DNA from 3 places in the Fundidesulfovibrio sp. YSD1 genome. Region 1 is predicted to be linked to each of the others. Evidence: predicted binding sites of a transcription regulator. Region 1 holds the regulator's gene; each other region holds the start of a gene.

Region 1 (10,459 bases):
GATCCCGCACATCACCGACGAGATCAAGCGCGCCATTCTGGGCGTGGCCAAGGACGAGGACGTGGCCCTGATCGAGATCGGCGGCACCGTGGGCGACATCGAGGGCCAGCCCTTCCTGGAGGCCATCCGCCAGCTGCGCACGGACCTGGGCAAGGAGAACGTGCTCTACATCCACCTGACGCTGATCCCCTACATCCGCGTGGCTGGGGAGCTGAAGACCAAGCCCACCCAGCACAGCGTCAAGGAGCTTCGCTCCATCGGCATCCAGCCCGACATCATCCTCTGCCGCTCCGAGATCGACCTGGACCAGTCGCTCAAGAGCAAGATCGCGCTCTTCTGCAACGTGGACCCGGACGCCGTGTTCACCTCCGTGGACGTGAAAAGCATCTACGAGGTGCCCCTCAAGCTCTACGCCGAGGGCGTGGACCAGAAGATCGCCATCCTCCTGCGCCTGCCCGCCAAGAACGCGGAGCTCGACCCCTGGCAGAACCTGTGCAGGAAGCTCGCCCACCCCAAGGGCGAGGTGACCATCGGCATCGTGGGCAAGTACGTGGACCTCAAGGAGGCCTACAAGAGCCTGCACGAGGCCCTGGTGCACGGCGGCGTGGCCAACGACGTGAAGGTCGACCTGGTCTACGTGAACTCCGAGGAGGTCACCCCGGCCAACGTGGCCGAGCGCCTGGCGGGCATGGACGGCATCCTCGTGCCCGGCGGCTTCGGCTCGCGCGGCGTGGAGGGCAAGATCGCGGCCATCCGGTATGCCCGCGAGAACAAGGTTCCCTTCTTCGGCATCTGCCTGGGCATGCAGCTGGCCTGCATCGAGTTCGCGCGCAACGTGCTCGGCCTGCCCGAGGCCAACTCCGAGGAGTTCAACCGCCTGAGCCCCGACCCGATCATCTACCTGATGCGCGAATGGTACGACTTCCGCACCAAGAAGGTGGAGAAGCGCGACGTGGACTCCGAAATGGGCGGCACCATGCGCCTGGGCGCCTACCCCTGCGTGGTCAAGCCCGGCACCGCGGCCATGGAGGCCTACCAGGCCGCCAACATCGAGGAGCGCCACCGCCACCGCTACGAGTTCAACAAGGCCTACTTCGCGCGCATGGAGGAGAAGGGCATGGTCTTCTCCGGGCTCTCGCCGGACGAGTCCCTGGTGGAGGTTGTCGAGCTGCCCGGGCATCCGTGGTTTTTGGGCTGCCAGTTCCATCCGGAGTTCAAGTCCAACCCCATGAAGCCGCACCCGCTGTTCCGCGAGTTCATCAGGGCCTCCAAGGCCGCCCGCGAGGGCAAGTGAGGCGGCCCGTCAGGCCCGGCGTCAACCGCCGGGCCCTGGGCCTGGCCAGGTCCGTGAAGCTCCTCGTCCTGGACGTGGACGGGGTGCTCACGGACAACGGCGTCTGGCACGACGGGGCCTCGCAGCACGGCGTCGGCTTCAAGCGCTTCGGCGTCCAGGACGGCATGGGGCTCAAGCTCCTCATGCAGGCCGGGATCGAGGTGGCGGTCATCTCGGGGCTGGGCAACGTCCAGGCCGAGCACCGCATGCGCGAACTCGGCATCCGCGAGTTCCACGGCGGGCACCTGAAGAAGCTGCCCGTGTTCGAGGGCATTCTGGAATCGAAGGGATTGGAGGCCCAGCAGGCCGCCTACATGGGCGACGACTGGCTGGACGCGTCCGTGATGGCCCGCGCGGGCCTGCCCATGGCCCCCTCCGACGCCCAGCCCGAGGTGCTGCGCCTGGCCCAGTGGGTGTCGCGCAGGCCCGGGGGGCACGGGGCGGTGCGGGAGGCCGCGAGGTTCCTGCTCCTGGCCCAGGGCCTGCTTTCGGGCATCTGGGACCGCTGGTCGTGCTGAAACGGCCCCGAAAACGCCGCCTTGCTCCCCTTGCGACCTGCAAAACCGCCCGGCGCACCCTTGGGCCTTGCGGAGAAACCGCGTCAAGTCTTGCCACGTTCCCTCTTTTAGTGCATAACCGCCGTTGCCGATTAGGTGTTTCCGGCATTTTTCTTGCTAGCCCCTGAACCCGACCGAGAGGTACCGAGCGCGCATGGCTCTTGAGCTCAGACAGCAACTCAAGCTTTCGCAGCAACTGGTGATGACTCCGCAGTTGCAGCAGGCCATCAAGCTGTTGCAGCTCTCAAGGCTGGAGCTGGTGGAGACCGTCCAGAAGGAGATGCTCGAGAATCCCCTTCTGGAGGAGACCTACCAGGACGACGACCGGCCCGAGCCCACCATCGCGGAAGACTCCCACGCGCCGGACGCCACCCAGGAAGAGGGGGCCATGCAGCGCGAGCTGCTCAAGACCGCCGAGTGGGACGACTACATCGGCGACTTCGCCTCCACCTCCCGCCAGGCCACCGTGCGCGAGTACGAGGCCCCGGAGGAGGGCATGTCCTTCGAGGCCAGGCTTTCCTCCAAGCCCTCCCTGGAGGGCCACCTCGCCTGGCAGATCAATCTTTCGCCCTTCACGCCCGAAGAGCGCCGCGTGGCCGAGGGCATCGTGGGCAACCTGAACGCCCAGGGCTACCTGGGCGAGTCCGTGGAGGACATCGCGGCCGACTGCGCCGTGGAGCCCGCCATGGTGGAGAAGGTTCTCTACACGCTCCAGCGCTTCGACCCCGTGGGCGTGGCCGCCCGCACCCCGCAGGAGTGCCTGCTGGTGCAGCTGGAGGTCTACCGCTACAAGGACCCGGTGCTCCTGGAGATCGTCCGCGACCACCTGGAGGACCTGGAGAAGAAGCGCTACAAGCAGCTGGCCAAGAAGTTCAGGATCACGCTGGAGGACATCAAGGAATACCTTGAGATCATCCAGTCCCTCGACCCCATGCCCGGCTCGCACTTCAGCGGATCCGATCCCGTCTACGTGAGCCCGGACGCCTACGTGTACAAGTACGGCGAGGATTTCGTCATCGTGCTCAACGAGGACGGCCTGCCCAAGCTCCAGCTCTCCCCGTACTACATGGAGGACATGTCCCGCATCGGCACGGGCAAGGACAAGGACTACCTCCAGGACAAGATGCGCTCGGCCCAGTGGCTGATGAAGAGCCTCTACCAGCGCCAGCGCACGCTGTTCAAGGTGCTGGAATCGATAGTCAAGTTTCAGCGCGATTTCTTCGAGGAAGGCGTGACCAAGTTGAAGCCGCTGATCCTCAAGGACGTGGCCGACGACATCGGCATGCACGAATCCACCGTCAGCCGCATCACCACCAGCAAGTACGTGGCCACCCCCCATGGCATCTTCGAGCTGAAGTTCTTCTTCAACTCGGCCCTGGAGCTCGACGACGGGTCGAGCGTGGGCTCCGAGTCGGTGAAGGCGCTCATCAAGCAGCTCATCGCCGCGGAGGACCCGAAAAAGCCCGTCAGCGACGAGCAGATCGCGGACATCCTCAAGCAGAAGCTTCAGGTGAACATAGCCCGGCGCACCGTGGCCAAGTACCGCATGGCCATGGGCATCGAGTCCTCGTCCAAGCGCAAGGAAGTCCTGTAAAAACGCCGCATCGTCCAAAGCGGCCATTTCCGGAGGATATCATGAACATCGCTTTCCATTTCAAGAATTTCGAGCCGTCTCCCGGTCTGCGCGAATACGCTGGCAAGCGTTTCGACAAGCTCAACAAATATATGCCCAACGCCGAGAACGCCGAGGTCGTGGTCACCCTCTCCGTGGAGAAGACCCGCCAGATCGCGGACGTGGTCATCGACGCCGACGCCATGCACATCTCCGCCCATGAGCGCTCCGACGACATGTACTCCACCATCGACATGATCACGGACAAGCTCGAAGCCCAGATGCGCAAGATGCGCGAGAAGATGAAGGACCGCCGCAAGGCCGCCTCCGCCTCCGTGACCATGGGCGTGGTCAGCATGGCCGAGGGCAAGGTCAGCTCCATCGAGGAGTCCGACAAGTACAACCCGAAGCCCATGAGCGTGGAAGAGGCCGCCCTGCAGCTCGACGCCATGAAGTTCGAGTTCCTGGTGTTCTTCAACTCCGAGAGCGAGCGCATCAACGTGATCTACAAGCGCAAGAACGCCGACTACGGCCTGATCGACCCTGGAGTATCCCTCTGATGCGGCTGGGAGAGTTCCTGCGCAGGGATTTCGTGCTGGACGACCTCAAGGCCTCGGACAAGCCCGAGGTCCTGGCCGAACTGGTGGCGCCCGTGGCGAAAGCCTTCGCGGACGTGGACCCGAAAAAAGCCTTGAGGGTCCTGCTCGACAGGGAGAACCTGGGCACCACGGGCATCGGCGACGGCGTGGCCATCCCGCACGGAAAGATGGACTCCCTGGGGGAGATCGTCATCGTGGTCGGCCGCAGCAAGTCCGGGGTGGATTTCGAGGCCCTGGACCACAAGCGGTGCAGGATATTCTTCCTGGTGCTCGCCCCGGAACACGTGGCGGGCATGCACCTGCGCATCCTCGCGCAGATATCGAGGCTGCTCTCGGACGAAGGCTTCAGGGAGTCCTTCCTCGAAGCCCAGGACCAGGACGGCCTCTGGCGGGTACTGGCCAGCCATTCCTGATGGCGTGAAGCCTCGGGAAGGCGCGGCCGCTTCCGTCATGCAACCGGACCGATGTCGTGCTAGGAAGTCCCCGCCCGCGAAAGCGTGCGGGGACTTTTCACAAGGAGCTGGGCTATGCCGGGTGCTGGTGCCGACCTGCCGGTCGTCGTGATTTCGGGCTTGTCCGGATCGGGCAAGTCCACGGCGCTCAACGTCTTCGAGGACCTGGGCTATTTCTGCGTGGACGGGCTGCCCGCCAGCCTGATGCCCAAGCTCGTGAGCCTCTTCAAGGGCCAGGGGGCCAACCGCTACCGGGGCCTGGCCCTGGGCATGGACCTGCGCGAGGCCGATTTCGTCACGGGCTGGGAGCCGGCCATCGCCGATCTCAGGGCCGCGGGCGACTCGCCGCAGATCGTGTTCGTGGAGGCGTCCACCCAGGAGATCATGCGCCGCTACGCCACCACGCGCAGGCCCCACCCCTTCGAGTCCGAGGGCTACGGCCTGGGCGAGGCCGTGGAGGAGGAGCGCAGGCGCATGGCCCCGCTGCGCGAGGCCGCCGACCTGGTCATGGACACCACGGGCTTCTCCATCCACGACCTGCGCCGCCAGCTCCAGGACAAGTGGAAGTTCCTGGAAGGCCAGGGCCCGGCCATGAAGATCCACATCATGAGCTTCGGGTTCAAGTACGGCATCCCCACGGAATCCGACCTGGTCATGGACCTGCGCTTTTTGCCCAACCCGTACTTCGACCCGGAGCTCAAGCCGCTCTCCGGGCAGGACCAGGCAGTGGTGGAGTACGTGCTGGGCTCGGAGGAGGGCAGGACCTTCCTGCCCAGGCTCAAGGAGTTCCTCCTGGACCTGGTGCCCCGCTACGCGCGCGAGGGCCGCTACCGCCTGACCGTGTCCCTGGGCTGCACGGGCGGGCGGCACCGCTCCGTGGCCACGGCCGAGGCGGTTTTTGACACCTTGCGCAAGGCGGGTTACACGGTGTCGCTGGAACACCGCCATATAGAAAAAGGCTGATATTTCAACGATGAGCAAGATTACTCCGACCGACGCCCCCGTGGGCGTGGTCATCGTGACCCACACCGACTACGCCGAGAAGCTCCTGAAGGCGGCCGAGATGATCATCGGCCCCCAGCTGAACGCCAGGACCGTGGCCGTGGACGTGGGCGTGGACACGGCGCAGACCGTCAAGGAGCTCGAGGCCGCCATCAAGGCCGTGGACCAGGGCGGCGGGGCCATGATCCTCACCGACATGTTCGGCGGGACCCCCACCAACCTGGCCCTGTCGCTTTTCGGCCAGCACCGCATCGAGGTGGTCACCGGCGTGAACCTGCCCATGCTCATCAAGATCCTCTCCACCAGGACCAAGCCCCTGGAGCAGCTGGCCGCCGACGCCAAGAGCGCGGGCGTGCAGGGCATCGTGGTGGCGGGAGAGATACTGCGAAAGAAAGTGTCCGGGGAGTAGGCCGGTGTTCTGGGTGCGCATCGACAACAGGCTGGTGCACGGACAGATCATCGAATCCTGGCTGCCCTTCACCGACGCGCGCAACATCGTGGTGGCCAACGACGAGCTGGCCGCGGACGAGCTGCGCCAGCAGATCATGTCCATCGCCATCCCCCTGGGCGTGGACATCTCCTTCGTGAAGGTGGACGCCATAGGCGCCTACCTCGTCGGGCGCAAGCTCACGGACAAGGACGTGCTCGTGCTCTTCTCCTCCTGCCTGGACGCGCGCCGGGCCTTCGACGCGGGCCTGGGCTTCGGCACGCTCAACCTGGGCAACCTGCACTACGGCCCGGGCAAGAAGCAGGTCTGCCAGCACGTCGCCCTGAGCAAGGAGGACGAGAGCTGCCTGTCGTTTTTGCAGGGCAAGGGAGTGCACCTGGACTACCGCTGCATCCCCAGCGACCCGGTGGAAATCTCCTGAGCGCCCGGAGAACGGGGAGGGCGGCATGAGAGAGGCAGCGGGCTTTTCAATTCACCCGTTTTGGTGCATCCTCGCCTAAACGCTTCCCGGGAACGATCCATGGAACTGCAAGCGAACGCCGTCCTCTTCATCCTCGCCAGCGCTTTTTTTTTGCCCTGTTTTCCTGCTTCCGCTTCATAATCAACCTTCCCCTGCTTGACCGCCCGCTGACCGTGGGCTTCTTCTGGGGGCTCTTCAGCGGCGACTGGGCCACGAGCCTGGGAGTCTGCCTCTTCTTCGAGCTCTACTGGCTGGACCTCTTCCCGGCCGGGACCATCATACCGCCCAACGCCATCGCCTCGGCCCTGGCCACGCTCACGGTGATGCACATGTACTCGCTGACCGGACCGGCCGAGGCGGCCGTGATCATGCTCGCGGCCCTGCCGCTTGGGAGAATTTTTGCGCGCATCGAGCGCTACCACCGCCAGTACGAGAACGACGCCTACAACCGCCTGGTGGTCTGGGCCAAGCACCCGGAGAGGGGCAACGGCCCCCGCGCGCTCACGCGCCGGTCCATGCTGGTGATGCTGCCCGTGAGCGGTGCGGCCTTCGCCCTGGCCACCATCCTGCTCCTGGCCATGGCGCACGTGGTGCTCCCGCCGCTCTCCGCCGTCCTCGCGCCGCTTCCCCTGAAATGGCCGCACCTGTGGGTGGTGGCCAGCATCGGCGCGGTGCTCTCGCTCAGGCACAAGCCCGCCTACGTGCTTCTTGCCTGCGGGGTGGTGCTGGCCATCGTCACCAGGCTGGTGGTATAGGCCGGGGGCCGCGATGATGCCCCTTGGCAAGGGCGCTTCATTGTGATATTTTCCACAAGATCAATTTGCACATCACCTCAGGAGGGATTCGAACATGGCAGCGTACGTCGTTGGACACAAAAACCCGGACACCGATTCCATCGCCGCGGCCATTGCCGTTGCGGACCTGATGACCAAGCGCGGCATCGAAGCCGTGGCCGCCGCCCAGGGCAAGACCAACCCCGAGACCGACTTCGTGCTCGGCAAGTTCGGCGTGAAGGCCCCCGAGATCGTCACCGACGCCGAGGGCAAGAAGATCATCCTGGTCGACCACTCCGACCTGGCCCAGAGCCTGGAGAACCTCTCCAAGGGCGAGATCCTGGGCGTCGTCGACCACCACAAGCTGGGCGACGTGACCACCCCGAACCCGCTGGAAATGTGGGTTTGGCCCGTGGGCTGCACCTGCACCGTGATCGCCAACATGTACGACTTCTACGGCATCGAGATCCCCAAGGCCATGGCCGGGATCATGCTGTGCGCCATTCTCTCCGACACCGTCATGTACAAGTCCCCCACCTGCACCCCCGAGGACAAGAAGGCCTGCGAGAAGCTGGCCAAGATCGCGGGCGTGGCCGACATGATGGCCCTGGGCATGGAGATGTTCAAGGTGAAGTCCGCCGTGGACGGCACCCCCATCCGCGAGCTGGTCTACCGCGACTACAAGGACTTCAGCATGTCCGGCACCGGCGTGGGCATCGGCCAGCTCGAAGTGGTGGACCTCGCCATCCTCGACAAGTACAAGGCCGATCTCCAGGCCGACATCGCCAAGGTGAAGAGCGAGAAGGGCCTGCACTCCGTGTTCCTGCTGCTCACCGACATCATGAAGGAAGGCAGCGAGATGCTGATCGCCACCGACGACGCCTCCGTGGTCGAGAAGGCCTTCGGCGTGAAGGCCGCCGGCTCTTCCGTGTGGCTGCCCGGCGTGATGAGCCGCAAGAAGGACGTGGTTCCCAAGTTCGAGAAGGTCTTCGCCGGCTGAGCGAAACCCGCCTGAATGACGAAGCCCGGAGCGGTCTCCCGCTCCGGGCTTTTTTTATGCCGTCGAACCTCGCAGGCGGCGCATCAGCTCCAGGGCCAGCGGCGGCGGGCTCTTCTCGATCCTGCGGTAGACCCGGCCGTCCGGCGTGCGGTCGAGCATCCTCCGGTCGAAGAGTTCCCGGCGCAAAAGCGCGGGGTCCCCGAACAGGTGGCGCTCGTCGAGTATCCTGTTCACGTCGGGCTCGCCCAGGTCGCGTCCGGACGGCATGGCCGCCCAGAGCACCCACAGGCACGGCCCGGTGTGGCTGAACTTGCCCGGCCAGCGCACCAGGCGGCCGGCCTCGTCGAAGTAGCGGGCGAGCTTCTTCAGGAGCGCCGCGTCCGAAGGGCCGGGCTCCGGCGCGGCCTGGCGCGTTTCGCGGGCCTCGGGCTCCCGGGCGGGTTCGGCGGTCATGGGCGCGGCGGCCGCCTCGGCGTCCGAAGCGAGGGCCTCGAAAGCGGCCGAAGGCTCCGCCCCGGCCCTGAAGTGCTGGAAGTTGCGGAAGCCCGTGGCCCGGGCCAGCATGTTCAGAAGCTCCAGGTGCCCGGGCACGCGCCCGCACTCGGCGAGCTGGCGGCGAAGGGACTTGGCGAATACGGAGATGTCCTGCGCGTGCAGGGGAAGGATGGTCCTCGGTGACATGGCTTATCCTTTCGCGCCGATCCATGAAGGATCGCCGTGGTCGCCGACTTCCGGCCCGGCACGGGATAAGGTGTCGGAGGAAACGAAATGAAGGCAGGTTTAGCTCCCCTCGCGGGGCGGCGACGCCTGGGTGAACTGCCGACCGCCCCCCTGATAGCGCCGGAAGCCTCCGGATGCAACCACTCCGGGAGTTTATCAGCGTTCCTTAGCCCACCTCACCACTTGTAACGCCGCGCGAGTGTGTATTATTGAAGTGGCCCGTTTCCGGGACCTATCCCGGAACCACGCCAGCGGAGGAACGCGCATGCCGGAATACCCGGTGATACTCGGGGTCTACTCCCTCAAGCAGGAAAGCGGGATCGGCATGGGCGACACGTCCACGCGCCGAGACACCGTGACCTACTGGTTCGCACGCCAGACCGGGCCGGAGAGCTTCGACGTGCAGCCCCTGAACATCTACCACGTGCCCTCCGGCGTGATCACGCACCTGGGCGCGGGGGAGTTCCTGGGCAAATACACGCCCGAGCCGCAATACTACCGCATGTACACCGTGCCCGCCCTGAACAGCCTGGCTCGCAAGCTGGCCGAAGGCGAGGACCTCCTGGCCGAGGGCAAGCTCGACGAGGCGGAGAAGGCCTTCATCAAGGCCCTGATGATCGACGAGAAGCATGTGAAGGCCAACTACGGCCTGGGCACGGTGTACTCGGAGAAGAAGGACCTCCAGAAGCTCGCCAAGGTCATAAACACCCTCCTCAACCTCGAGGACGCTTTTTCCCAGGAGTACCGCGAGCAGTTCAACACCTTCGGCATCACCCTGCGGCGCAACAGGCACTACGACGCCGCGCTCACGTTCTACGAGCGCGCCCTGGAACTCGACGCCATGGACGAGCACGTCTACTTCAACATGGCCCGCGCGCACTACGAGAAGGACGCCCTGGCCGAGTGCGCCAACGCCCTGGACATCGCCCTGGCCATCAACCCGGACTTCGCGGAGGCGAAGAAGTTCCTGGAGCACTGCAAGCGCAGGATGGAGGAGGGCGGCGCGGGACAGGCCTGAGGCCACTTTGTCGAAAGGCCATCCCCGCCGTCCGGCCGGGACGCGGGCGTTTCGGGCCGCGCGGCGGACGCCCCGCTAGAAGAACGCGCTGAAAGTCTTTTCCGCCTGGCTCTCGAAGTCGCTCATCACGCGCCTGGCCGAGGAGGGCGGAAGCCCGGTGAGCTCCCAGGCCTTCTCGTCCAGGGGCGGCAGCACGTAGAGCCAGCCCGCGGCCACGCCCGCCACGTTGGCGAAGAAGTCCGCCAGGTGCACGATGGCCGCCTCGCGCGGGGACGGGGCGGACATGGGGTCGTGGTGTTGGTTCACCAGCACGGTGATCTGCGGGGGGAAGTCCCAGCGCGCGAGCAGCGACCTGCCGAGGTCCGTGTGGGTGAAGCCCAGCATGGCCCGCTCGGCCTCCACAATGGGCAGGGAGTTCTCGCGGGCGTGCAGGAGCGCCTCCGAGGAGGCGTAGGGCATCTCCTTGAAGAGGATCAGCCTGCCCA
Region 2 (10,459 bases), 890 kb from region 1:
AACCCCACCGCGCTCTACGCCATCATGGCCCTGGTCAACGGGGTCTACATCTGCACGCACAACCTCATCCGGGGCCTGCCCAGGCAGGCGGCGTTCTGGAACCTGTTCCGCAGCATCCTCTCCATCCCCCTGGCCACGGCCCTGAGCGCGGCCCTGGCCTACGCCATCTCGCCCCACGACCCCGCCTCGGCCGCGCCCATCCTCCAGCAGTGGGCCGCCGTGATCTCCAAGCTCTCCTCGGACTGCGTGGCGGGCGTCATCGAGGGCCTGGCCGACCGCGAGAACAACATGCGCCAGCGCCTGCGCGACTACCACGAAAAGATCGCCCAGATGACCTCCGTGCAGGAAAAGCTGGAGGTGCTCTTCCCCACCGCCGACGTGCCCGCCATGCTCACCGACCCCAAGCGCTTCGTCAGGGCCGTGGAGGAGAAGCGCTCGGACCTGGTCAACGCGGTCATCGTCAACTCGCTGGACTTCCTCTACTTCTGGATGTACCAGCCGCGCGGCAGGAGCGCGCTGGCGCGCGTCCTGCGCGACCTCGACGCCCAGACCCGGCAGATGTTCATCCTCTCGCAGTACGTGCTCCTGCGCAAACGCGAGATCAGCCAGCTCTTCCTGGACGGGCTTTTGGGCAAGAACTTCTCCCGGGGGCTGGCCTTCTACCTGGACTACGCCGACTCCTACCTGGACGCGCTCCAGAAGCTGGCCGCCAGGACTGGCCCGCCCGTGGACGGGCCCGTGGCGGGGTCGGAGAGAACGCGCTAGAACCGGGGACTCCGGGGGGCCGCCCCGGAACTTCAAAAGGTGGGGACTCGCCTCATGGTCATCGATCTCGCCGCGCTGTTCACCTCGCAGCCGCTGCTGCTCTTCTTCGCGGTGCTGGCCTGCGGCTACGCCATCAGCAAGATAACCATCCGCCACGTGCACCTCTCCGCGCCCGTGGGCGTGCTCATCGCCGGGATGATCTTCGGGCACTTCGGGTTCCACGCCCCGCCCATGCTCCAGGAGATCGGCTTCACCCTGTTCATCTACTCCATCGGGCTCACCGCCGGGCCGCGCTTCTTCAACATCCTGCTGGCCGACGGCGCGCGCTACCTGGCGCTGACCATCGCCGTGGGCGTGCTGGCCGCGGCCACGGCCTTCGGCATGAGCAGGCTCTTCGGCTTCCCGGCCGCCACGGCCGCGGCCATGATGGCCGGGACCCTGACCAGCTCCCCCACCCTGGTGGCCGCCCAGGAGGCCCTGCGTAGCGCCACGCCCGACTCGGCCCCGGCGCTCGTGCAGATGGGCTCGGCCTACGCGCTCACCTACCTGGTGGGGCTCTTCAGCATCCTCACGCTGATCCGCTTCGCCCCGGTGGTGCTCAGGGTGAACCTGGCCGCCGAGGCCCAGGCGCTCTCCAAGGAGCACCGCTACCGCGAGGACTCCGGCGAGGAGCTCCACTCCGCCGGGCCGCCGCCGCAGCTGCGCGCCTTCGAGGTGCAGCGCGCGGAACTGGTGGGACGGGGCTTCGACAAGACCGACCTCTGCCAGGGCGGGCACTGCGTGATCCAGGCCATCAAGCGCGACGGCTCGGTGTTCAACCCCGTGCCCGGCACGGTGCTGGCCGAGGGAGACGTCATCTCCGTCACCGTGCCAGTGGAGCGCGTCTCCTACGTGGCCGAGCGCGTGGGGCGCGAGGTCATCGACCTGGACCTTCTCTCCGACAGCATCGACACCGTGGACATCATCGTGGCCAACCAGGAAGCGGCGGGCCGCCCCCTGGGCGAGGCGGGGGTCATCGCCAGCCAGGGCTGCACGGCAATCCGCCTGGTGCGCTCGCACATCCCCATCGCGCCGCGCCCGGAGATCATCCTGGAAAAAGGCGACGTGCTCACCGTGGCCGGGCTCAAGCACCGCCTGGAGGCCGTGGTCAAGGCCCTGGGCTACGTGGAGCGCACCATCGTGGAGACGGACCTCATCGCCTTCGTGGCGGGCATCATGCTGGGGCTGGCGCTCGGCGCGATCCGCCTGAAGGTGGGCGACCTGACCGTGGGGCTCGGCCAGGCGGGCGGGCTTCTGGTGATGGGCCTGGTGTTCGGGTTCGCGCGCTCGGCCTCGCCCACGTTCGGGCGCGTGCCCCCGGCCGCGCGCTGGATACTGGCGGAACTCGGGCTCATGTTCTTCATGGGCTGCGTGGGGCTCAAGGCGGGCGAGGGGGCGCTCAATGCGCTTCTGCACATGGGCACGGAGCTGACCCTCTGCGGCATCGCCATCTCGGCCGTGAGCCTGTTCGGCGGCCTGGCCTTCGGACGCTTCGTCCTGCGCATGAACCCGGCCATCCTCTTCGGGGCCATGACCGGGGCCATGACCTCCACCCCCGGGCTCAAGGTGGTCACCCTGGCCGCCAGGAGCTCCCTGCCAGCTCTCGGCTACGCCGGGACCTACACCTTCGCCAACGTGCTGCTGGCGCTTCTGGGCGCGCTTCTGGTACGCTTCTAAGGCAGCCGTCCGCGCCGTCTCGGCCCGGGGCGGACAATCCCGGCCAAGGAGGAGTGCGTGGACGAACGCGGCATCTTCTTCATCATAAAAGGCGGCGAGGCCCTCGCGGACGCGGTGGCCAGGGCCTGCGAAAGGGCCTTCCCGGGCGCGAAGACCTTCGTGACCCAGGCGGGCGGGCAGCCCCCGGCCTGGCGCGTGCTGGCGCGCATCCCCGAGGCCCCTGGCGAAGGGGACCAATGGCAGGACGTCGCCTCGCTCATCTCCGACGCCATGGCCAGCGTGGACGCCCACGCCGGCAACCCCCTCCTGGACAGCGCCCGCGAGGCCTTCGAGGCCCTGTTCGAGGACGTCCGGGCCATCGTCGCCGCCACCCCCGGTTCGTCGGCCCTGGCGGGCCTGGCCGGTGAGGAGCCCGTGGAGGTCGGCGAGGCACTGGCCTCGCGCTTCGCCTGGAGACTCCTGGAGGAGTAGCCGCGCGAAAAAGGGGCGCCCTCGCGGACGCCCCTTCTGTTTTCGCGGTTTCGTTCTGCCTTACCTTCCCCTGCGGCGGCGAGCCAGGCCCGCGCCCAGGGCTCCGATTCCCATGAGGGCCAGCGTGGCCGGCTCGGGCGTGGCCACGAAGTCGTGGGGCTGGATGGCTCCGGTGAGGAAGAGTTCCTCGAATGAGCCGTCGAGGTCGCGCATCCTGAAGTCGAACTCGATGGTGTACGCGGGGTTCGTGTACAGCGTCAGGTCCATGCTGGGCGAGTAGACGATGAAGTCGGGCTTGCCGTTGCCCAGGTTGTTGTCCACCGTGAAGGTGGGGCCCAGGGGGTTGAGCGGGTTGGGCGCGGTGATGGTGCCCGGGGAGGTCACCCACGCGGTGGGGTCGAACACGCCGTTGGCCAAGTTGTCGAAGGACCAGGAGGCCACGGTCGTGGCGCCGTTCATGATCGTCACCTGGCCTACCACGTCCAGGTTCTGCTTCGCGTTGTTGCCGGGTTCGGCCATGTCGAAATAGAACACCGGCACGTTCACGTCGTCGCCGAACGTGGCGTGGAGGTAGTTGAGCAGGTAATTCACGGTGACGGGCGCGTTGGACCCAGTGGGCCCCCAGATTCCCGAGAACGTCGAGGTGCCGCCGCCCGGAGCGGGGAGCGGGTCCGGGAACGAGAAGGCGTTCCCTGCGCCGATGGTGGTGTTGTTGGCTCCGCCAGCGCCGGTGTAGACGATCAGGTCGAGCCCGCCCGTGCCGGAGGCGAAGTCGTAGCCCGGGAGGCCCCAGGCCGTGAGCAGGTGCGCCGCGTACGAATAGAACTGGTCGTACTGGATGGCGTAGCCAGGCGGGGTCGTCGGGTTGGGCAGGACAACGGGAACGGCTTGCGCTTGCCCGGCAAGAAAGAGGCACGCACACAGGGTCAGGGGGATGGTCTTCAAGGAGCGGATCATGGTCTTGCCTCCAGAGTGTTCGCGGTCATTTGGAAGCTTGACCCAGCAAGTCCCGTTCCATCCATATTTACTATGTCATTTCTGGCACAATGCCCACACCGACCTTGTTTCGACAATTAAATTCAGCTGTTTGAACATTACTTAAAAGAAAGCCCGGTTGCGGACCATTCCGCAGCCAGGCTTTCTGTAAACAAACTACAATTACTGTCGGGCATTCTTACATTCGCACCCGGCAACAAGGATGGATTCTACAGGCGCAAAACCGATATCTAGATGCGCCCTTCCTGCACGGCGTGGCAGGCCACCAGATGCCCCTCCCCGGCCGTGAGGGCCTGGGGGATCTCCTCGCGGCAGCGGGCGTCGGCGTGGGGGCAGCGGCCGTGGAACACGCAGCCGGGCGGGAGGTTGATGGGCGAGGGGATCTCGCCCTCCAGGCGCACGCGGCGCGAGGGGTCGGCCCCCAGGCGCGGGATGGCCGAGAGCAACGCCCGGGTGTAGGGGTGCAGCGGGTTGGCGAAGAGTTCGTCCGCCGTGGTCAGCTCGCACAGGCAGCCCAGGTACATCACGGCCACGCGCGTGGAGATGTGGCGCACCACGCCCAGGTCGTGGCTGATGAACAGGTACGTGAGCGAGCGCTCGTCCTGGGCGTCCATGAGCAGGTTCAGGATCTGGGCCTGGATGGACACGTCCAGGGCCGAGATGGGCTCGTCGGCCACGATGAACTCCGGGTCCACGGTGAGCGCGCGGGCGATGGACACCCTCTGGCGCTGGCCGCCGGAGAACTCGTGCGGGTAGTTGCCCGCCCAGGCCGGGTCCAGGCCCACCTGGCACATCACGTGGGCCACGCGGTCGGCCACCTCGGCCGGGGAGAGCGCGGGGAAGTGCATGCGCACGGGCTCCTCCAGGATGGAGCGCACCGTGAGCCTGGGATTCAAAGAGGCGTATGGGTCCTGGAAGACCATCTGCATGCGCTTGCGGTAGGGCCGCATGACCTGCGCGGGCAGGTCGTCCACGCGCTTGCCGTCGAACCAGACCTCGCCGGAGCTCGGCGCGTGCAGCCCGATCACGGCCCGGGCCAGGGTGGACTTGCCGCAGCCGGACTCGCCCACCACGGAGAGCGTCTCGCCCTTGTCGATGGAGAAGCTCACGCCGTTGACGGCCTTGACCACTGTGCGCTTGCGCGTGAAGCGCCCGCCCTCGAACTTGAGCTGGTCCAGGAAGCCGCCGGAGATGTCGAAGCGTTTCTCGAGGTTCTTGATTTCAACCAGGGAGCTCATCGGGCGGCCTCCTTGTTCACGGCGTGGCAGGCCACGGAAACCGAGCCCAGGTCGCACAGGGCGGGCTGCGCCTGCGAGCACACGGGCATGGCGGCCTTGCAGCGCGGGTGGAAGGCGCACCCGGGCGGGATGTTGGTCAGCCCCGGCATCACGCCGGGTATCTGGTTCAGCCTGCCGCGGCGCTCCTGCTGGCCGGGCAGCGCGGCCAGGAGCCCCTGGGTGTAGGGGTGGCGAGGGTTCTCGATGATCTGCGCGGTCTGGCCCATCTCCACGATGGAGCCCGCGTACATGATGGCCATGCGCTGGGTCACCTGGCTGACCACGCCCAGGTCGTGGCTGATGAGGATGAGCCCCATGCGCTCGGACTCGCAGAGCTCGAGCAGGAGATCCATGATCTCGGCCTGGATGGTCACGTCCAGGGCCGTGGAGGGCTCGTCCGCGATGATCAGCGCCGGGTTGGCCAAAAGCGAGATGGCGATGACGATGCGCTGGCGCATGCCGCCCGAGAACTCGTGCGGGTACTGCCCGAGCCTGCGCTCCGGCGAGGAGATGCGCACCTTGGCGAGCTTCTCCACGGCGATCCGCCGGGCCTCGGCCTTGGAGACGTCCATGTGCGCGCGCACGGTCTCGATCATCTGCTGGCCCACGGTGAGCACGGGGTTGAGCGTCATCATCGGGTCCTGGAAGATCATGGCCACGCGGTCGCCCCGGATGGAGCGCATCTTCTCGGGCGAGAGCCTGGCCAGGTCCTGGCCCTCGAAGAGCACGCTGCCGCCGCTTATGCGCCCCGGGGCGCTTATCAGGTTGATGATGGAGAAGCCCGTGATGGACTTGCCCGCCCCGGACTCGCCCACGAGCCCCAGGCGCTCGCCCTTGTCGAGCTCGAAGCTCACGCCCTTGACGGCCTGGAAGTCCCCCGAGCGCAGGGCGAAGGTGACCTCCAGGTTCTTGACGCAGAGAAGCGTTTCTGTGCTCACGGCCGTCTACCCCTTCTTGTAGAGCTTGGGGTTCAGGAAGTCGCGCAGCCAGTCGCCCAGCAGGTTGATCACCAGGATGAGCACCACCAGCAGGATGCCCGGGAAGGCCGTGATCCACCACGCGCCGCTGAAGATGTACTCGAAGCCCGTCTTGATGAGCGAGCCCAGCGACGGCCTGGTCACGGGCATGCCGAGCCCCAGGAAGGAGAGCGCTGCCTCGCTCATGATGGCCCCGGCCACCTGCACCGTGGCGATGACCAGCACCGGGGAGAGCGTGTTGGGCATGATGTGGCGGAACATGATGCGTATCGGGGAGAGCCCGATGACCCGCGCCGCCTCGACGTATTCCTTCTTCTTCTCGCCCAGCACCGAGGCGCGCACCGTGCGCGCCACCTGGGGCCACTCGGCCAGGCCGATGACCAGCACCAGGAGCGGGACGGCCATCTGCTCGCGCAGGGCCAGGGCGTGGCGGCCCAGGAGCACGTCCACCAGCACGCTTATGATGATGGCCACCATGAGCGTGGAGAACGAGAGCTGCACGTCGGCCAGGCGCATGAGGAACGAGTCGGTCTTGCCGCCCGCGTAGCCCGCCGTGAGCCCCAGCACCACGCCGATCAGGCACTGCAGGATGGTCGCCCCCACGCCGATGATCAGCGAGGTGCGCATGCCGTAGAGCATGGCCGAGAGCAGGTCGCGGCCCTGCTGGTCCGTTCCGAGCAGGAAGCGGGCCGAGCCGTCCTCCATCCAGGCCGGGCCGGTGCGGGCGTCCAGGATGTCGATGTTGGCCGCGTCGTACACGTCGTGCGGGGCCACCACCGGAGCCAGGAAGGCCGAGGCCGAGAGCACCACGAGCACCACCGCGCAGGCCACGGCCACGGGGTCGCGCAGGAAGCGGTAGAGCAGCCAGGAGTTCTTGAAGGCGTTCCATTTTGCCAGCACGGCTATTTCCTCCCGGCCACGCGGACCATGGGGTTGACCAGGCCGTAGACCAGGTCCACCACGGTGTTCACGCTGACGAATATGAGTCCCACCACCACGAGGTAGGCCACGAGGAGCGAGGTGTCGGCGCGCTCCACGGCCTGCAGGAAGATGAAGCCCATGCCCTGCCACTGGAACACCGTCTCCGTGAGGATGGTGAAGGCGAGCATGGTGCCGATGCGCACGCCGCCCACGGTGATCACGGGCAGGAGCGTGTTCTTGAAGGCGTGCACCAGGTAGATGCGCCACAAGGGCAGGCCCTTGGCGTAGGCGAACTTCACGTACTCGCTCTGCATGACCTCCATCATCTCCGAGCGGATGAGCCGGATGAAGAGCGGCAGGGTGAGCGAGGCCAGCGAGATGGACGGCAGGACCATGTGCTCGATGCCGTCCCAGGTGAGAAGCCCCGTGGTCCAGCCCCACGGGAGCGTCACCGTGTCGCCCCGGCCGAAGGAGGGCAGCCAGCCCAGGTAGACCGAGAATATCCAGATGAGGATGATGGCGATGAGGAACACGGGGATGGACACGCCCACGATGGAGGCCCCCATGATCACGCGCGTCATGGCGCTTCGCGGGCGTATGGCCGCGTAGATGCCCAGCGGCAAGGAGAGCGCCAGCACCCAGAGCACCGCGCAGAGCACCAGCTCCGCCGTGGCCGGGAACTTCTGGAGGATCACGTCCAGGGCGGGCTTGCCGAACATGTAGGAGATGCCCAGGTCGCCCTGCGCGGCGTTGGTCACGAAGCGCAGGTACTGCACGTGCAGGGGGTCGTTGAGCCCCAGTTTCTCGCGCAGCTTGGCCCGCTCCACCTCGGAGACGGACTCGCCCGCCAGGTCGCGGATGGGGTCGCCGATCTTGTGCTGCACGGCAAAGCAGACCAGGCTGATGATGGCCATGACCAAGAGGGCCTGGCCCGCCCGTCTGACGAAAAAGGCGAACATGTTTGACCTCCCTCCCCTGCCGGGGACTCCCGCCGCCCCCCCGGCCCGGGGCCAGGGGCATGCGCTCGCCCGCCCGCGCCCTCCGAGGACTGGCTTCCGGGGCCGGGCGGCGAAACGCCGCGAATGCGAATACTGATCAGGAAATGTGCCGCGGGGCTTTTCCCCGCGCTCCGGGCGCTGCAGGCTCGCGCGCCCGGGTGTAGGCTCCCTCCGGGTTGCGGAGGGCCGGCGCCGGGGCCCGAACTTTCCGGACCGGGCGCAGCCGCATAGCCGATTCCGGGCCGCCGGTCCAGCGCAAACAGACCGTGGCGGGCGGCAACGGGGCGGCGCAGGCGCGAAAAGGCCGGGGGAGGCAGCTTCGCCTCCCCCGGCCGTCACGGCGTCAAACCTACTCGATGACCAGGTCGCCCAGGTACAGGAAGTTCTGGACGTTGATGCAGGTGTCGAGCTTCACGTTCTTCTTGGCCGCCCAGGACAGCGGCTCGTAGTGCAGCGGGATGGTGGCCGCATCGTCGTAGGCCATCTTCTCGGCGTCCTGGAGGATCTTGTTGCGCTTCTTGAGGTCGGTCTCGGTGCCGGCGGACTTGACCAACTCGTCGAGCTTGGGGTTGCAGTAGCCCGCGCTGTAGGCGCCGAAGCCCTTCTCCTTGTCCACGCAGAAGAGCAGGAACTCGAAGAAGTTGGCGGAGTCCTCGGTGTCGGGGTGCCAGCCGACCATCTGCAGGCTGGCCTGGCGCTTCTGGAACTCGGGCCAGTACTGGGTGATGGGCATGGTCTTCAGGTCGACCTTGATGTTGATCCTGGCCAGCATGGCCGCCACGGCCTCGGCGATCTTCTCGTCGTTGGTGTAGCGGTTGTTGGGGGCGATCATGGTCACGTTGAAGCCCTTCTCGAAGCCGGCTTCCTTCATGAGCTTCTTGGCCTTCTCGATGTCGAAGCGGGCCTTGAGGTCGGCATTGTAGCCGGACATGCCCTTGGCGGAGAGCTGGTAGGCGGGCACGGTCAGCTTGTTCATGATCTTGTCCACGATGCCGGCGTTGTTCACGGCGGCGATCACGGCCTGGCGCACGCGCACATCCTTGAACTCAGGCTGGGCGTCGGGGTTGAAGCCGATGGTGATGGTGCGGCCGGAGGGCATGTTCACCAGGGAGAGGTTCTTGTCCTTCTTGATCAGGTCCTGGTCCTGCGGGTTGACGGGGCTGATGAAGTCCACGTCGCCGGAGAGCAGGGCCGCGGTGCGGGTGCCGGCGTTCTTGATGGGGGTCAGCACGATCTGGGTGACGTTGCCCTTGGTCTTCTTGTCCCAGTAGGCGGCGTTGCGCTCCATGACCATCTTCACCTGGGGCTCGTAGGAGACCACCTTGAAGGGGCCGGTGCCGGAGGCGTTGGAGTTGGCGAACACCGGGTCGGTCTTGGAGACCAGGTCCTTGTCCTTGCCCTGGGCGTCCTTGCCCGAGTAGAACTTGGAGTCCATGGGGAAGATGTAGGTCATGAGGTTCAGCGCCAGGGGCTCGGGGCGCGAGAACACGAAGTCGAAGGTGTGGTCGTCCACCACCACCACGTCCTTGAAGGCGTCGTAGAGGGCCTTCCAGTCCGGGGCCTTGCGGATGCGGTCGAAGGTCCACTTCACGTCGGCGGCGGTCATGGGGTTGCCGGAGTGGAAGGTGACGCCCTTCTTCAGGTACACGCGCAGGGTCAGGGGGTCCTTCTGCTCCCACTTCTCGGCGAGCCTGGCCTCGATCTTCATGTCCTTGGTCCAGCGGACCAGGGGGTCGAAGACCCACTCGGCGTAGGACAGCAGGTTGCCGGAGAGCTGGCTCATGTAGTCCAGGCGCGGGGGGTCGGCGTCCAGGGCGAGCTTCAGGGTCTTGGCCTGGGCGTTGACCGCCAGGGTGGCGGCGAGCACGAGGGCCGCCAAGACGGCAAGGGATCTCTTCATCCGATCATCTCCTGTCGTTTGAGGTGGTTGGCGGCCGTACGCCGCATGGTTCACGAAATCGTCGCGGAAAGGCGTTTTCCTGATAGCTTTTTTCGCCCCGGTTTGGAAGATGGGGCGCTCAAAAGCCCAATGAATTTCTTTGGTTGTCGACAAAAATGAAGAACCGGGCCGCGGCGGCCGGAATCGTTCCGCTCACGGAAACGAAGCCTCTCTTCCACCGGGCGGACACCCGGGCGCAACACGCCGGAAACATTGGACGCGCCCCCCGGCACCCCGAACGGAGGCTACTTGCGCACCACCACCGTGGAGATGGAGTTCTTGGGCGCGCCCGAGATGATCTTGCGGCTGAGCGCCAGGTAGATGAGCGCCCCGCGCTTGGAATCGAAGATGCGCGTGATCTCGGTGTCCTTGAAGAGAACGGACGTGCCTTCGGAAAAG
Region 3 (10,459 bases), 660 kb from region 1:
GCCCTTGGCGGTCCACAGCACGGTGAGCGCGGCGGCCCCGCCGCACGCGGCGGCCGGGATCAGCGCGCCCATGGCCAGGCACACGGCTCCGGCGGCCACGCACAGCCCGGTCAGGCCCAGGGCGAAGCCGGTGGGCGCGATGGACCCGGCCAGGCGCACGAAGCGCTTGTCTCCGCCGTGGTGTTCCACCGTGGCGCGCAGCTTCATGGCGGTCATGAGCCCGGGCTGCACGCGCAGGTCCCACGGGGTGGAGGAGGACGAGGCGTAGCCGGTGTCGGTCGAGTGGCTCACGTTCAGGGTGCGCAGCACGCGCAGGATGTGGTCCAGCACGTCCTCGCGCTCCAGCGAGGCGTTGTTCCAGAAGAAGCGGTGGAACTTGAGCCCGCGCCTGAAGATGGAGCAGGTGTCCTTGATGCGCTGCCAGAAGGTGTACTTGGGCAGGTTGGCTTCCTCGGGCAGGCCCAGCACGGCCATGCTGCCGCGGGACAGGCTCTTGCGGCCCGCGCGGCGCAGGTCCATGAGGGTCTGGTAGCGGGCCTTGCCGCGAATCCAGGGCTGGGCCAGCGTGAGCATGGTGATGACCACGCGCGACAGGAAGTTGTCGTGGGCCTTGGGCAGCTTGGCCTGGGCGGCGCGGTGGCCGACAAAAGCCAGGGTGGTCAAGAGCATGGCCGCGCCCACCGCGAACATGGGGGCGAAGGCGAAGCCGGTGGCCAGCACCGCGAAGGCGGCCATCATCCACTCGAAGGACAGCGGCAGATAGGCCATCAGGCTGCCCTTGGGCTCGTAAAGGGTCTGGAAGAGCCCGGAGCCGAACACGCCGTGGTAGATCACCGGGCGGGTGGAGAGAAGCGCGCCCGAGATGTCGCCGTAGATGCGCCCGGCCCAGCGGGAGTTGCCCAGCACGTTGAAGCGCTGCGGGTGCTTGGGCATGAGGAGCGCCTCGGCGCGGCCGTAGCCCTTCTGCTGCTTGAGGTAGGCCTTCACCGTGTTGCGGCGGTGGTGCCAGACCATCATGCCCGCGTGGAAGCCGATGGTGTGGCCCATGTCCATGAGCCTCCAGCACAGGTCCACGTCGTCGCCGGCCGCGCGGTAGGTGGCGTCGAAGCCGCCCAGGTCCAGCAGGGCCTCGCGGCGGTAGGCCATGTTGCAGCCGGGGATGTGCTCGGCGATCTCGTCGGTGATCAGCACGTGCGTGGGCGCGCCGGGGGACACGGCCACGCAGGCGGCGGTGCGGTTGTCCTCGGGCGGGGGCAGGTTGGGGCCGCCGATGGCCGCGAAGCGGCGGTCGCGGAAGGCCCAGGCCATATAGGTCAGCCAGTGGGGGTCCACGTAGCAGTCGGAGTCGGTGTAGGCGATGATCTCGCCCTTGGCCGCGTGCATGCCCACGTTGCGGGCGGCGGACAGGCCCAGGTTGGGCTGGTGGATCACGTGGATGAACGGGAACTTGGCGGCGTACTTGTCGCTGATCTCACCGGTCTTGTCGGTGGAGCCGTCGTCCACCACGATGACCTCGAAGTTGGGGTATTCCACGTGCTGGAAGCTGGCCAGGCAGCCCTCCATGGTGGAGTCCGCGTTGAAGGCGCAGACGATCACGGAGATCATGGGCTGCTCGGGCGGCAGCGGCGGCAGCGGGTTGGCGTAGGCCTTGGACACGGCCTCGAAGGCGGCCTTGGGCTTGCGGTCGGCGTCGACGATGCCGAACTTCCAGTCCTCGATGAGGTGGCCGCCGGTGTACCACTCGTCGGTCCAGGCGAAGACCATGGTGCCGGACACGCCTTCCTCGAAGGCGGCGCGGACCTGCCAGTCCAGGAAGGAGGCCTGGGCGGCCTCGCCGTGGCGGATGGAGTCCATGCCGAACTCGGAGAGCACCAGCGGGATGTCGCAGGCCACGTTCTGCAGGCGCTTCACGTAGGAGCGGAAGCTCTTCTCGTCGTGCAGGTAGACGTTGAAGCAGAGGAAATCCAGGAAGGGCAGCTTCAGGTACTCGGTGGACGGGTAGTTGGCGTAGGTCACCAGGCCCGTGGGGTCCTCGCGGCGCACGATGGCGGCCAGCTTGGCCAGGAACTTCTCCACCTTGCGGGCGCCGCTCCAGCGCACGATGTGGCTGGGGATCTCGTTGCCGATCAGGTAGGCCAGGAGGGCCGGGTGGCCGGCGCAGGCGCGGGCGGCCTCGCGCATGGCGTCCTTGATGGACTCCTTCACTTCCCACTGGTCGAGGAAGCACAGGTGCTGGGGCCAGGGGATGCCCACCATGACGTGGACGCCGTGGCGGGCGGCGGTGTCCAGGAACCACTTGGGCGGCACGTAGTACACGCGGATGGTGTTCACGCCGATGGAGCGCATCAGGCGGAAGTCCTCGGCCACGCGCTCGGGCTCGGGCAGGGGCTCGCCGTCGGCGTTCTCGGGGAACGGTCCGTAGGTCACGCCCTTGATGAAGAACTTCTTGTCGCCAAGAAACAGGAAGCGCCCGTGCACTCGGGGGCGCTCGAAGATGCTCTGACCGGCGGCTCCGCCTTCCATCTGGAACATGGTGTCCTCGTCCTTTCCGGCGTCGTGCGCCGGTTTTTTCGCTTGGTGGCTTCCGGGGCCCGGAAGCGGCGCGCAAGCGCGCGAGGCTGCGTAAGCAAGGGGGGTGCCAATGGAGGGGGAGCCCGGGAAGCCGCGCCAGGGCTCCTCGGGAAAGCGGCGGCGCGCTCCGGTTACGAAAATTGCGCACGAAGCGGTTACGATAATTTCCCTTGACGGATTTTCGCGAAACCGGGCGAAACCGGGAGGCGGCCCCGCGCGACGCGGGGGGAGCGACGGGCGGGGGTGCGGCGGCGCGCCCTACAGCCGCGCCTTGAGCTCCTCCATGGCCTTGGCGGTCTTGTCGAGCATGTCGAGCACGAGGGGAGTGAACGAGGCGATCCTCGCGGAGTCGCCGGTGCGCGAGGCGTGCTCCAGCTCGAAGCAGAGCTGGCGAAGGGGCTCGGCGTGCAGGGTGCCGCTGGCGCCCTTGAGCGAGTGCGCGAGCAGGACCATGGTCTTCGTGTCGTCGCCGGACAGGGCGCGCTCGAACTTGGACCGGCGCTCCGGGTACTCCTCGATGAAGACCTCGAAGATCTCCCGGATCAGCTCGCGGTCGTCCTCCATGCGCACCAGGAGTTTTTCCATGTCGACGAGTGGCAGTTCCATGATGTCTTCCTCGTGTCGCCCGCCCGGGGGAGGCGACCGGTTTCTCCGTTTCAGCCCTTGGCGGGCGCGTCCCCGGGCACGTCGAGCACCGGCGCGAGCCGCAGGGTCACGGTGGTGCCGTGGCCCTCGCGGCTGACCACCTCCACCTGCCCTCCCCAGTCCTCCACGGCCTTGCGGATGAGCGCCAGGCCCAGGCCGTAGCCCTTGCCCTTGGTGCTGAAGAACGGGCTGAAGACCCGCTCCAGCACGTCCTTGGGCATGCCCCGGCCGTTGTCGCTCACGCTGAGCCCCACCTGCCCGCCGGACATGGCCACCGCCACCTCCACGAAGCCCGGACCGTCCATGGCCTCCACGGCGTTGGTCACCAGGTGCATCACGGCGCGGCGCAGGGTGTCCTCGTGGGCCTTGACCCTGGGCAGGCGCTCGCCCGAGAGGAAGGATATCTCCACGCCCTTGGGCAGAAAGCCCGAGCGCATGGTGCTCACGGCCTCGCGGGCCACCCCGGCGGGGTCGATCTCCGTGGGCTGGTCCGCTCCGGGGCGCGAGAACCCGATCATCTCCTTGAGGATGCGATCGAGCTTGGCCGTCTCCTCCAGGATGATGCGCACCTTCTCGCGCTCGCGCTCCGAGAGGTTGGGCGACTTGAGCAGCGAGTTGGTGAAGCCCCCGATGGCGAAGAGCGGGTTTCTTATCTCGTGGGCCATGTAGGCCGAGAGCCGCTCCACCACGCCTATCTTCTCGGTCTGCTGGGCGCGCTTCTCCAGCTCCGTGCGCGTGGTGATGTCGCGGCGCATGACCATCACGTGGGTCAGGTTGTGCGAGGCGTCGTAGATCGGGTAGGCGTATTCCCGGAAGTACAGGAGCCGCCCCTCCTTGCTGATGCGCGTTTCCAGGGATTCGGCCTTGCGCCCGGTGCGCAGGGCCGAGTGAAACGGGCAGTCCTTGGTCTCGGGGTGGCAGAAGGGCACGTTGTCGCTCACGGACTGCACGTCCCAGCAGGGCCTGCCCGCCAGTTCCTCCTTGGAGAGGCCCCGGCGCACCACCACGTTGCGGTTGCAGTCCACCACGTTGCCGTGCTTGTCGAGCAGGAGGATGTCCTCGGGCACCTCGTCGATGATGGCCTGGAGCAGCACGCGCTGGTTGTCCAGGTTCAGCTGGCAGCGCGCGCTGATGGCCGCGAACTTGTTCAGCGCGCAAAGGAAGAAGGAGGCCGTGTGGTCGATGAAGCTGACCTGGTCCGGCAGGGACGTTACGATCTTCTTGACCTTGTAGCGCTTGCCGGAAAGCTCGATGAGCAGATTGATGTCCGGGTGCGCGGCGAGCATGGCCTGGTAGGTGTCATAGACGGGCAGTCCGGCCACGCGCGGGTCGCGCAGCTTCTCCTTCTCCGGGCCTGGCTCGCTCAGGGCCTTGAGCTCCATGGGCGGCAGGAACTCGCCCACGGACTCGTTGTGGATGATGTCCAGGATGGAGAGAAAACCCGGGCCCGTGCCCATGATGCCCACGCGGAAGGCGGTGTCCTCCATCTCCCACAGGCAGTAGCCCTCCGGCAGCTGGTTACCCATGCGTCCGCTCCTGCGCAGCCAGCATCTCGTAGATTTCCTTCACGCCCACGCCCTTGAGGCGCGCGGCCGCACGGCGGGCAACCTCCTTGGGCTTGCCGCCCCTGGCCAACTCCTGGGCGAGCACGTCGCGGGCCTCTTCCTCGCCGGAGTGGGCCTTTTCCAGCGCGGGGCCGAGCACCACGGTGATCTCGCCGAGCAGGTCGAGGTCCTTGCCCGCGAAATCCGAGATTCGCCCGCGCAGGAACTCCTCATGGGTCTTGGTCAGTTCCCTGGCGATCACGCAGTCGCGTTCGCCCAGCACCGAAAGCGCCTCGGAGAGGGACTTGCCCAGGCGGTCCTTGCGCTCGAAGAACACCAAGGTGCAGCCCGCGTCCGCGAAGCGCGCCAGCGCCTGGCGCACGTCGCCCGCCTTGCGCGGCAGAAAGCCCAGGAAAACGAAGGGCTGCGGGGCCAACCCCGACGCCGAGAGCGCGGCCATCACGGCCGACGGCCCGGGCACGGGGCGCACGGCGTGCCCGGCCTCGCGGCAGGCCCGGACCAGCAGGAAACCAGGATCGGAGAGCACGGGCGTGCCCGCGTCCGAGATGAGTGCGGCCTCGCCGCCCGCCTCCAGGTGGCCGAGCACCTGGGGGATGCGGCCTTCCTCGTTGTGGTCGTACAGGGAGAGGAAGCGCGCGGGCTCGATGGCGTGGGTGGAGAAGAGCCGCGCGGCCCTGCGGGTGTCCTCGCAGAGCACGAGGGTGGAGCGCGAGAGCACGTCGCGGGCCCTGGGCGTCAGGTCGCCGGGGTTGCCCAGGGGCGTGGCCACGATCCACAAAGTACCCGGAATTACGCTCATGAAGAGCTTATTTCACGGCGGCAACACGAATGCAAGCGGGCCATTGACAGCCTGCGGGGCCGGGAATAGGAGTTTTTCATGGCCGACTTCGAGTACAACCCGGGCACCGGCGGGCCCTTGTCCGTGGCCCTGTCGCAGAGCCTCGTGACCTTCGACCCGCAGCAGGCGGCCGTGGCGAAATTCGAGCGCACGCCCGTGAGCCAGCCCGTGTCCGTGAACGCCTGGACCCACGTCTACGAGCAGGCCGAAAAGGGCCGGATCGTCGGCAACGTGGTCATCTGAGAAGAGGAAGCCTCCGGCGGCCAAAGGGACGGGGTCCCTTTGGAATCCCCCTCCGCTTCGCGGGCGTCGCCGGTGGAACGACGAGTTTCGAACGAGGAACGGAGCCTGACGGCTCCGTTCCTCGTTTTTTTGTTGCCGGGGGAAATCCGGGGACTAGGCGGCTTTGCGGTCGCGGCGGCGCATGAAGCCGGCGCCGATGGCCCCCAGGCCCATGAGCAGCATGGTGCCGGGCTCGGGGGTTGCCACGGGGGCATCCGCGGCGGTGAACATGATCGCGGGGGTGTAGCCGGTCCAGCCGCTGTCCGCTCTGAAGAGCGACACGCCTGCCGCGCCGCCGTCGGAATAGAACGGGCCGTGGGACGTGTTCCAGAAAACGGAGTCGGCATCCAGATCGGTTCCGACCGAAGGACCGGACGTGTTGAGGCCGAAGTTGAGGGAGTTGTACGGCCCGGACACTCCTGTGGGATTATTGCCGTAGTGCTGGGTGTTGTACGAAAGCCCGAATACGATCTCGTCGGGGAGCGTGATGGCGAAGGACGTGGCGTCGAAGACGATGTTGAACAGAATGCCGTTCATGTCCCAGCCGTCAGGACGCAGCGGAACGGTCGCGGTGGTGGCCAGGCTCGCGATGAGGCTTCCCGGGGTGACGGCTCCCGGAGCCGGGTTGACGTTGTACAGGTTCAGCGTGAAATCCATGGAGTAGCCATTGGGGTACACGCCGCCCCAACCGGTATTCGTCGCATTGCCGGTGAACCATGCCCAGTCGCTCATGGCGACCGTGACGGACGTGAGATCCCTCTCCGTCCCGGCGAATTGGATGGCGTTTCCAAACTCTCGAGTCGAAGTGGCTTCGTATCCCAGGCTGGGGATGTTGTGCGGATAAGGAATGGGAAGGCTATTGTAGATTGTTGCTGCGCTGGCCGAACCGCAAACCACGGTAAGTGCAAAAACACATAACATCCAACGGAACATCATTTTTTTCATCCCGATCTCTCCACGGTCGTTGAGTGATGAAAGACTGTCTCATCATGCCATTGCCGCCGATTGCCGCCGACAGCCATCCAGGGCCTGGATTGGAGTCTGCAATTAAACTCTTCGCAACTCCCTGCTTGTGGCCGCCTTCTGCCGAAAAGCCGTACGATCCTGCGCTGTTGAGCAAAATACATGCCCGCTGGGGACATTCCGGAAAAGCAATGGACACGGCCGTCCGAGATGGGATATTCTGAAAAATTCTTTTTCCCGCGCATTCAACCTGTCAATATTGTCGACATTATTTCTGTAAAGAAATTCGACTCGCACTGGTTCCGCCATAAGCTGACTGCTTGCGGCGCCATGCAAGGCGCAAATCGCGGGCGAAACGGACAGGGGAGGCTTCCCGCGCGAGTGTCAGCCGGAAAGCGGGGGCTTGAGGCGGGGTGAAGTCAGAAAGGTGGGGGATGCGCCGGACGCGCCTACCAGGGCTGCCAGCCCCTGCCCGCGCCGCCGCCGTCGAACTCGGCCTGAAACGCGTCGGCCAGGTGCGAGGCTTCGAGCGCGCCCGCGCGCGCGACCACGCTGACCACGTCGAAACGGCAGGGCTTGTCCCAAAGCGAATTGGCGGAGAGGTATTCGGCGGCGGCGCGCACGATGCGGGCGCGCTTGCCCCGGTCCACGGCGTCGGTGCCGCTGGCCAGGCTGCCCTGCCCGCGCGTCTTGACCTCCACGAACACGACGTACTCCCCGTCGCGGCAGATCAGGTCCACCTCGCCCCTGCGGCAGAGGTAGTTGCGCTCGATCACGCTCATCCCGAGGGAACGCAGCAGGCGCGCGGCCGCCTCCTCCCCTTCCCGACCGAGCTTCAGATGCCCGGCAGGCACTGGAATTCCTCGCGCACCGTGGGCTTTTCCGGGAGCACGCCCCTGAACGTCAGGCGGTGCAGCGGGCACGGCCCGAGCGCGGCCACGGCCTTCAGGTGTTCGGCCGTGCCGTAGCCCTTGTGCCCGGCCAGTCCGTAGCCCGGGAAGCGCGCGTCCATGCGCTCCATGAACCTGTCGCGGAAGGTCTTGGCCAGGATCGAGGCCGCCGAGATGGCCGGGACGAGCGCGTCGCCGTCCACGATGGCCTTCTGGGCCAGGCCGTCGAACGGCAGCAGGCGCGAGGGGATGATCTTGTTGCCGTCCACCTCGAGCCGGGAGGGGCGAAGCTTCATCACGGCCACGGCCCGGGCCATGGCCATGAACGTGGCCTGGAGGATGTTCACCCGGTCGATCACCTCCGCGCGCACCACGCCCAGGCCCCAGGCCACGGCCTGGACCTTCACGGCCTTCTCCAGCGCCAGGCGGCGTTGCGCGGTGAGCTTCTTGGAGTCGGTCAGGCGGGGCAGATCGTACGAGGCGGGGAGGATGACCGCGGCGGCCACCACGGGCCCGGCCAGGCAGCCGCGCCCGGCCTCGTCCACTCCGGCGGTGAGGATGGCGAGTGACATGCGCGCCTAGGCCCCGCGCCCCGAGACGGGATAGCAAGCCGGACATCTCGGGAAGGGCCTTGCCGGGTGCTGGCGCATGCGGGGCTCCTTGAAAAAAGACCGGGGGAAAGCCCTTGCGAAGCAAAGGCTCTCCCCCGGCCCCCTATGGAATGCGTCCCGGCCGGGAGCTGGCCGGAGAAGACGACGGGGACTAGTTGTGCCAGTCGTTCTTGGTCTTGATGCGGGAGGCCTTGCCCCTGAGCTTGCGCAGGTAGTAGAGGCGCGAGCGGCGGACCTTGCCCTCGGCAACGATCTCCACGCGCTCGATGAAGGGCGAGTGCATGGGGAACACGCGCTCAACGCCCACGCCGTCGGACACCTTGCGCACGGTGAAGGTGCAGTTGGTGGAACCCTTGCGCAGCCTGAGCACCGCGCCCTGGAACACCTGGATGCGCTCCTTCTCGCCCTCGAGGATGCGGAAGTGCACCTTCACGGTGTCGCCGGGCTTGAACTGGGGCATATCCAGGCGGATGTGCTCGTTCTCGATCTGACGGATGATGTCCATGGCCTGTCTCCTTATGACTGGCTTCGCCGGGAAGCCCTAAAAAATATCGCCCAATATCCGGTCGGCGAGAATCGCGGCCGCGCTGCGCACCGAGAGGTGGTTGTACCCGCCGTAGGGCCTGACCGGGGCCAGGAGCGCGTGCGTGAGCGCCAAGGCCTCGGGCGCGAGCCCGGAACCGGTTCCGAACACGAGAAGCGCGGGACGCGAGCCGAGCGCTTCGCGCACCTGCCCCGGGGTGACCGCCCCGTCCGGCCTGGCGCTGGTGGCCAGGACCCAGGGGTCGCGCCCGGAAGCTTCCCGCACCTGGGAGACGGCCTCCGCGAGGGTCGCCGTCACCCGGACCTTCCCCAGCGCCTCCGCGCGGTCGGGGTTGGCCCTGCCTCCCGGTCCGTCCGTCCAATGTCTGGTCAGCGTCGCCGCCAGGGCCTGCTGGTCCTCCAGGGGAGTGACCACCATGAAGCCCGCCATCGCGTACGTTCGGGAAATGCGGGCTATATCGTGGAGGTCAAGGTTGGTCAAGGACACAGTGACGGTGTGGCCGAATTTGTTGAGCACCGGTCCGTGGACCAGCGCCACGTAAAGGTTGCGCGACAGGAGCGTGCGCGGCTCGGAGGCCAGGAAGGCCCTGTCCGCGCCGTCAAGCCTCGCCTCGGCCAGGAGCTCCGGCCGCCTGGCCAGGGTCTGGGAGAGCGCCTGCCGCCGCCGCCAGTCCGCCACCTTGGCGTGGTCCCCGCCCAGGAGCACGTCCGGGACCCTGAGCCCCTCGAAGACCTCCGGGCGCGTGTAGTGCGGGTATTCCAGGAGCCCGGCCGAGAAGCTCTCCTCCTCCCCGGACTCCTCCTTGCCCATGAACCCGGGCAAGAGTCTGGCCACGGACTCGATCAGGCACACTGCCGCCGACTCCCCGCCCGAGAGCACGAAATCGCCCACGGACACGAGTTCCACCGGAAAAAGGTCGAGCAGGCGCTCGTCGATCCCCTCGTAGCGCCCGCAGAGCACGGTCAGGGACTCCTCGCCCGCCAGCTCGCGCGAGAGCGCCTGGATCAGGGGCCTGCCCCTGGGCGAGAGCATCAGCACGCGCCCGGGGTTCTCCAGCGAGCGCAGGGCCGAGACCAGGGGCTGGAGCGCCATGACCATGCCCGGACCGCCGCCGTAGGGCCGGTCGTCCACGGACTTGTGCCTGTTCTCGGCGAAGTCGCGCGGGTTTTTCAGCGTGAAATCGACTATCCCCTGCTCCCTGGCCTTGCCCATGAGCCCGCAGGAAAGGGGGGAATCGAAGAATTCCGGAAAAAGCGTGAGGATGTTGAAGCGCATGGGCGCGGCTAGGCCAGGTACAGATCCAGGAGCCCGGGCGGGGGCGCGATGGTCACGCGGCGTGCGTCCATGTCGATCTCCGGCACGGTCTCCTCGGTGGCGGGGAGCAGGATCTCCCTGCCGCTCTCCGAGCGGATCAGCCAGACGTCCTGTTCGGGCAGGTCCTCGAAGCCCTCCAGCACGCCGACCTTGGAGCCGTCCTCGAGCACGACCTCGAAGCCCACGATCTCGTGCAGGTAGACCTCGCCTTCGTCCAGCTCGGGCAGATCGTCCGC

What was found. Region 1 encodes sigma-54, which starts transcription at its own class of promoters, with help from an activator protein. Its sites were predicted from a motif close to CTGGCACGGNNNNTGCTT; they were not measured.
Region 2: a site for sigma-54 is predicted at 3,953-3,970, ahead of ACZ5V4_RS04945 (PEP-CTERM sorting domain-containing protein). Genes of this name have one in related genera too.
Region 3: a site for sigma-54 is predicted at 7,016-7,033, ahead of ACZ5V4_RS15100 (PEP-CTERM sorting domain-containing protein). Genes of this name have one in related genera too.

What each region holds. Positions count from the first base shown of each region.
Region 1 covers NZ_AP043666.1:148,343-158,801, forward strand. Annotated here, with positions in the region: gene ACZ5V4_RS00775 (CTP synthase) at 1-1,294, shown strand, start outside; gene ACZ5V4_RS00780 (KdsC family phosphatase) at 1,291-1,851, shown strand; gene rpoN (RNA polymerase factor sigma-54) at 2,045-3,484, shown strand; gene hpf (ribosome hibernation-promoting factor, HPF/YfiA family) at 3,526-4,062, shown strand; gene ACZ5V4_RS00795 (PTS sugar transporter subunit IIA) at 4,062-4,514, shown strand; gene rapZ (RNase adapter RapZ) at 4,629-5,516, shown strand; gene ACZ5V4_RS00805 (PTS sugar transporter subunit IIA) at 5,527-5,964, shown strand; gene ACZ5V4_RS00810 (PTS sugar transporter subunit IIB) at 5,969-6,424, shown strand; gene ACZ5V4_RS00815 (PTS sugar transporter subunit IIC) at 6,604-7,218, shown strand; gene ACZ5V4_RS00820 (manganese-dependent inorganic pyrophosphatase) at 7,313-8,236, shown strand; gene ACZ5V4_RS00825 (DUF2087 domain-containing protein) at 8,291-8,917, opposite strand; gene ACZ5V4_RS00830 (tetratricopeptide repeat protein) at 9,222-9,974, shown strand; gene ACZ5V4_RS00835 (HDOD domain-containing protein) at 10,050-10,459, opposite strand, start outside.
Region 2 covers NZ_AP043666.1:1,034,671-1,045,129, forward strand. Annotated here, with positions in the region: gene ACZ5V4_RS04930 (hypothetical protein) at 1-765, shown strand, start outside; gene ACZ5V4_RS04935 (aspartate:alanine exchanger family transporter) at 820-2,481, shown strand; gene ACZ5V4_RS04940 (hypothetical protein) at 2,539-2,952, shown strand; gene ACZ5V4_RS04945 (PEP-CTERM sorting domain-containing protein) at 3,013-3,909, opposite strand; gene ACZ5V4_RS04950 (ABC transporter ATP-binding protein) at 4,179-5,186, opposite strand; gene ACZ5V4_RS04955 (ABC transporter ATP-binding protein) at 5,183-6,163, opposite strand; gene ACZ5V4_RS04960 (ABC transporter permease) at 6,170-7,102, opposite strand; gene ACZ5V4_RS04965 (ABC transporter permease) at 7,105-8,082, opposite strand; gene ACZ5V4_RS04970 (ABC transporter substrate-binding protein) at 8,471-10,021, opposite strand; gene ACZ5V4_RS04975 (CreA family protein) at 10,306-10,459, opposite strand, start outside.
Region 3 covers NZ_AP043666.1:3,235,626-3,246,084, reverse strand. Annotated here, with positions in the region: gene ACZ5V4_RS15125 (glycosyltransferase family 2 protein) at 1-2,532, opposite strand, end outside; gene ACZ5V4_RS15120 (Hpt domain-containing protein) at 2,830-3,177, opposite strand; gene ACZ5V4_RS15115 (two-component system sensor histidine kinase NtrB) at 3,228-4,742, opposite strand; gene rsmI (16S rRNA (cytidine(1402)-2'-O)-methyltransferase) at 4,735-5,580, opposite strand; gene ACZ5V4_RS15105 (hypothetical protein) at 5,659-5,862, shown strand; gene ACZ5V4_RS15100 (PEP-CTERM sorting domain-containing protein) at 6,016-6,846, opposite strand; gene ACZ5V4_RS15095 (YraN family protein) at 7,314-7,718, opposite strand; gene ACZ5V4_RS15090 (ribonuclease HII) at 7,700-8,326, opposite strand; gene rplS (50S ribosomal protein L19) at 8,517-8,870, opposite strand; gene trmD (tRNA (guanosine(37)-N1)-methyltransferase TrmD) at 8,907-10,184, opposite strand; gene rimM (ribosome maturation factor RimM) at 10,193-10,459, opposite strand, start outside.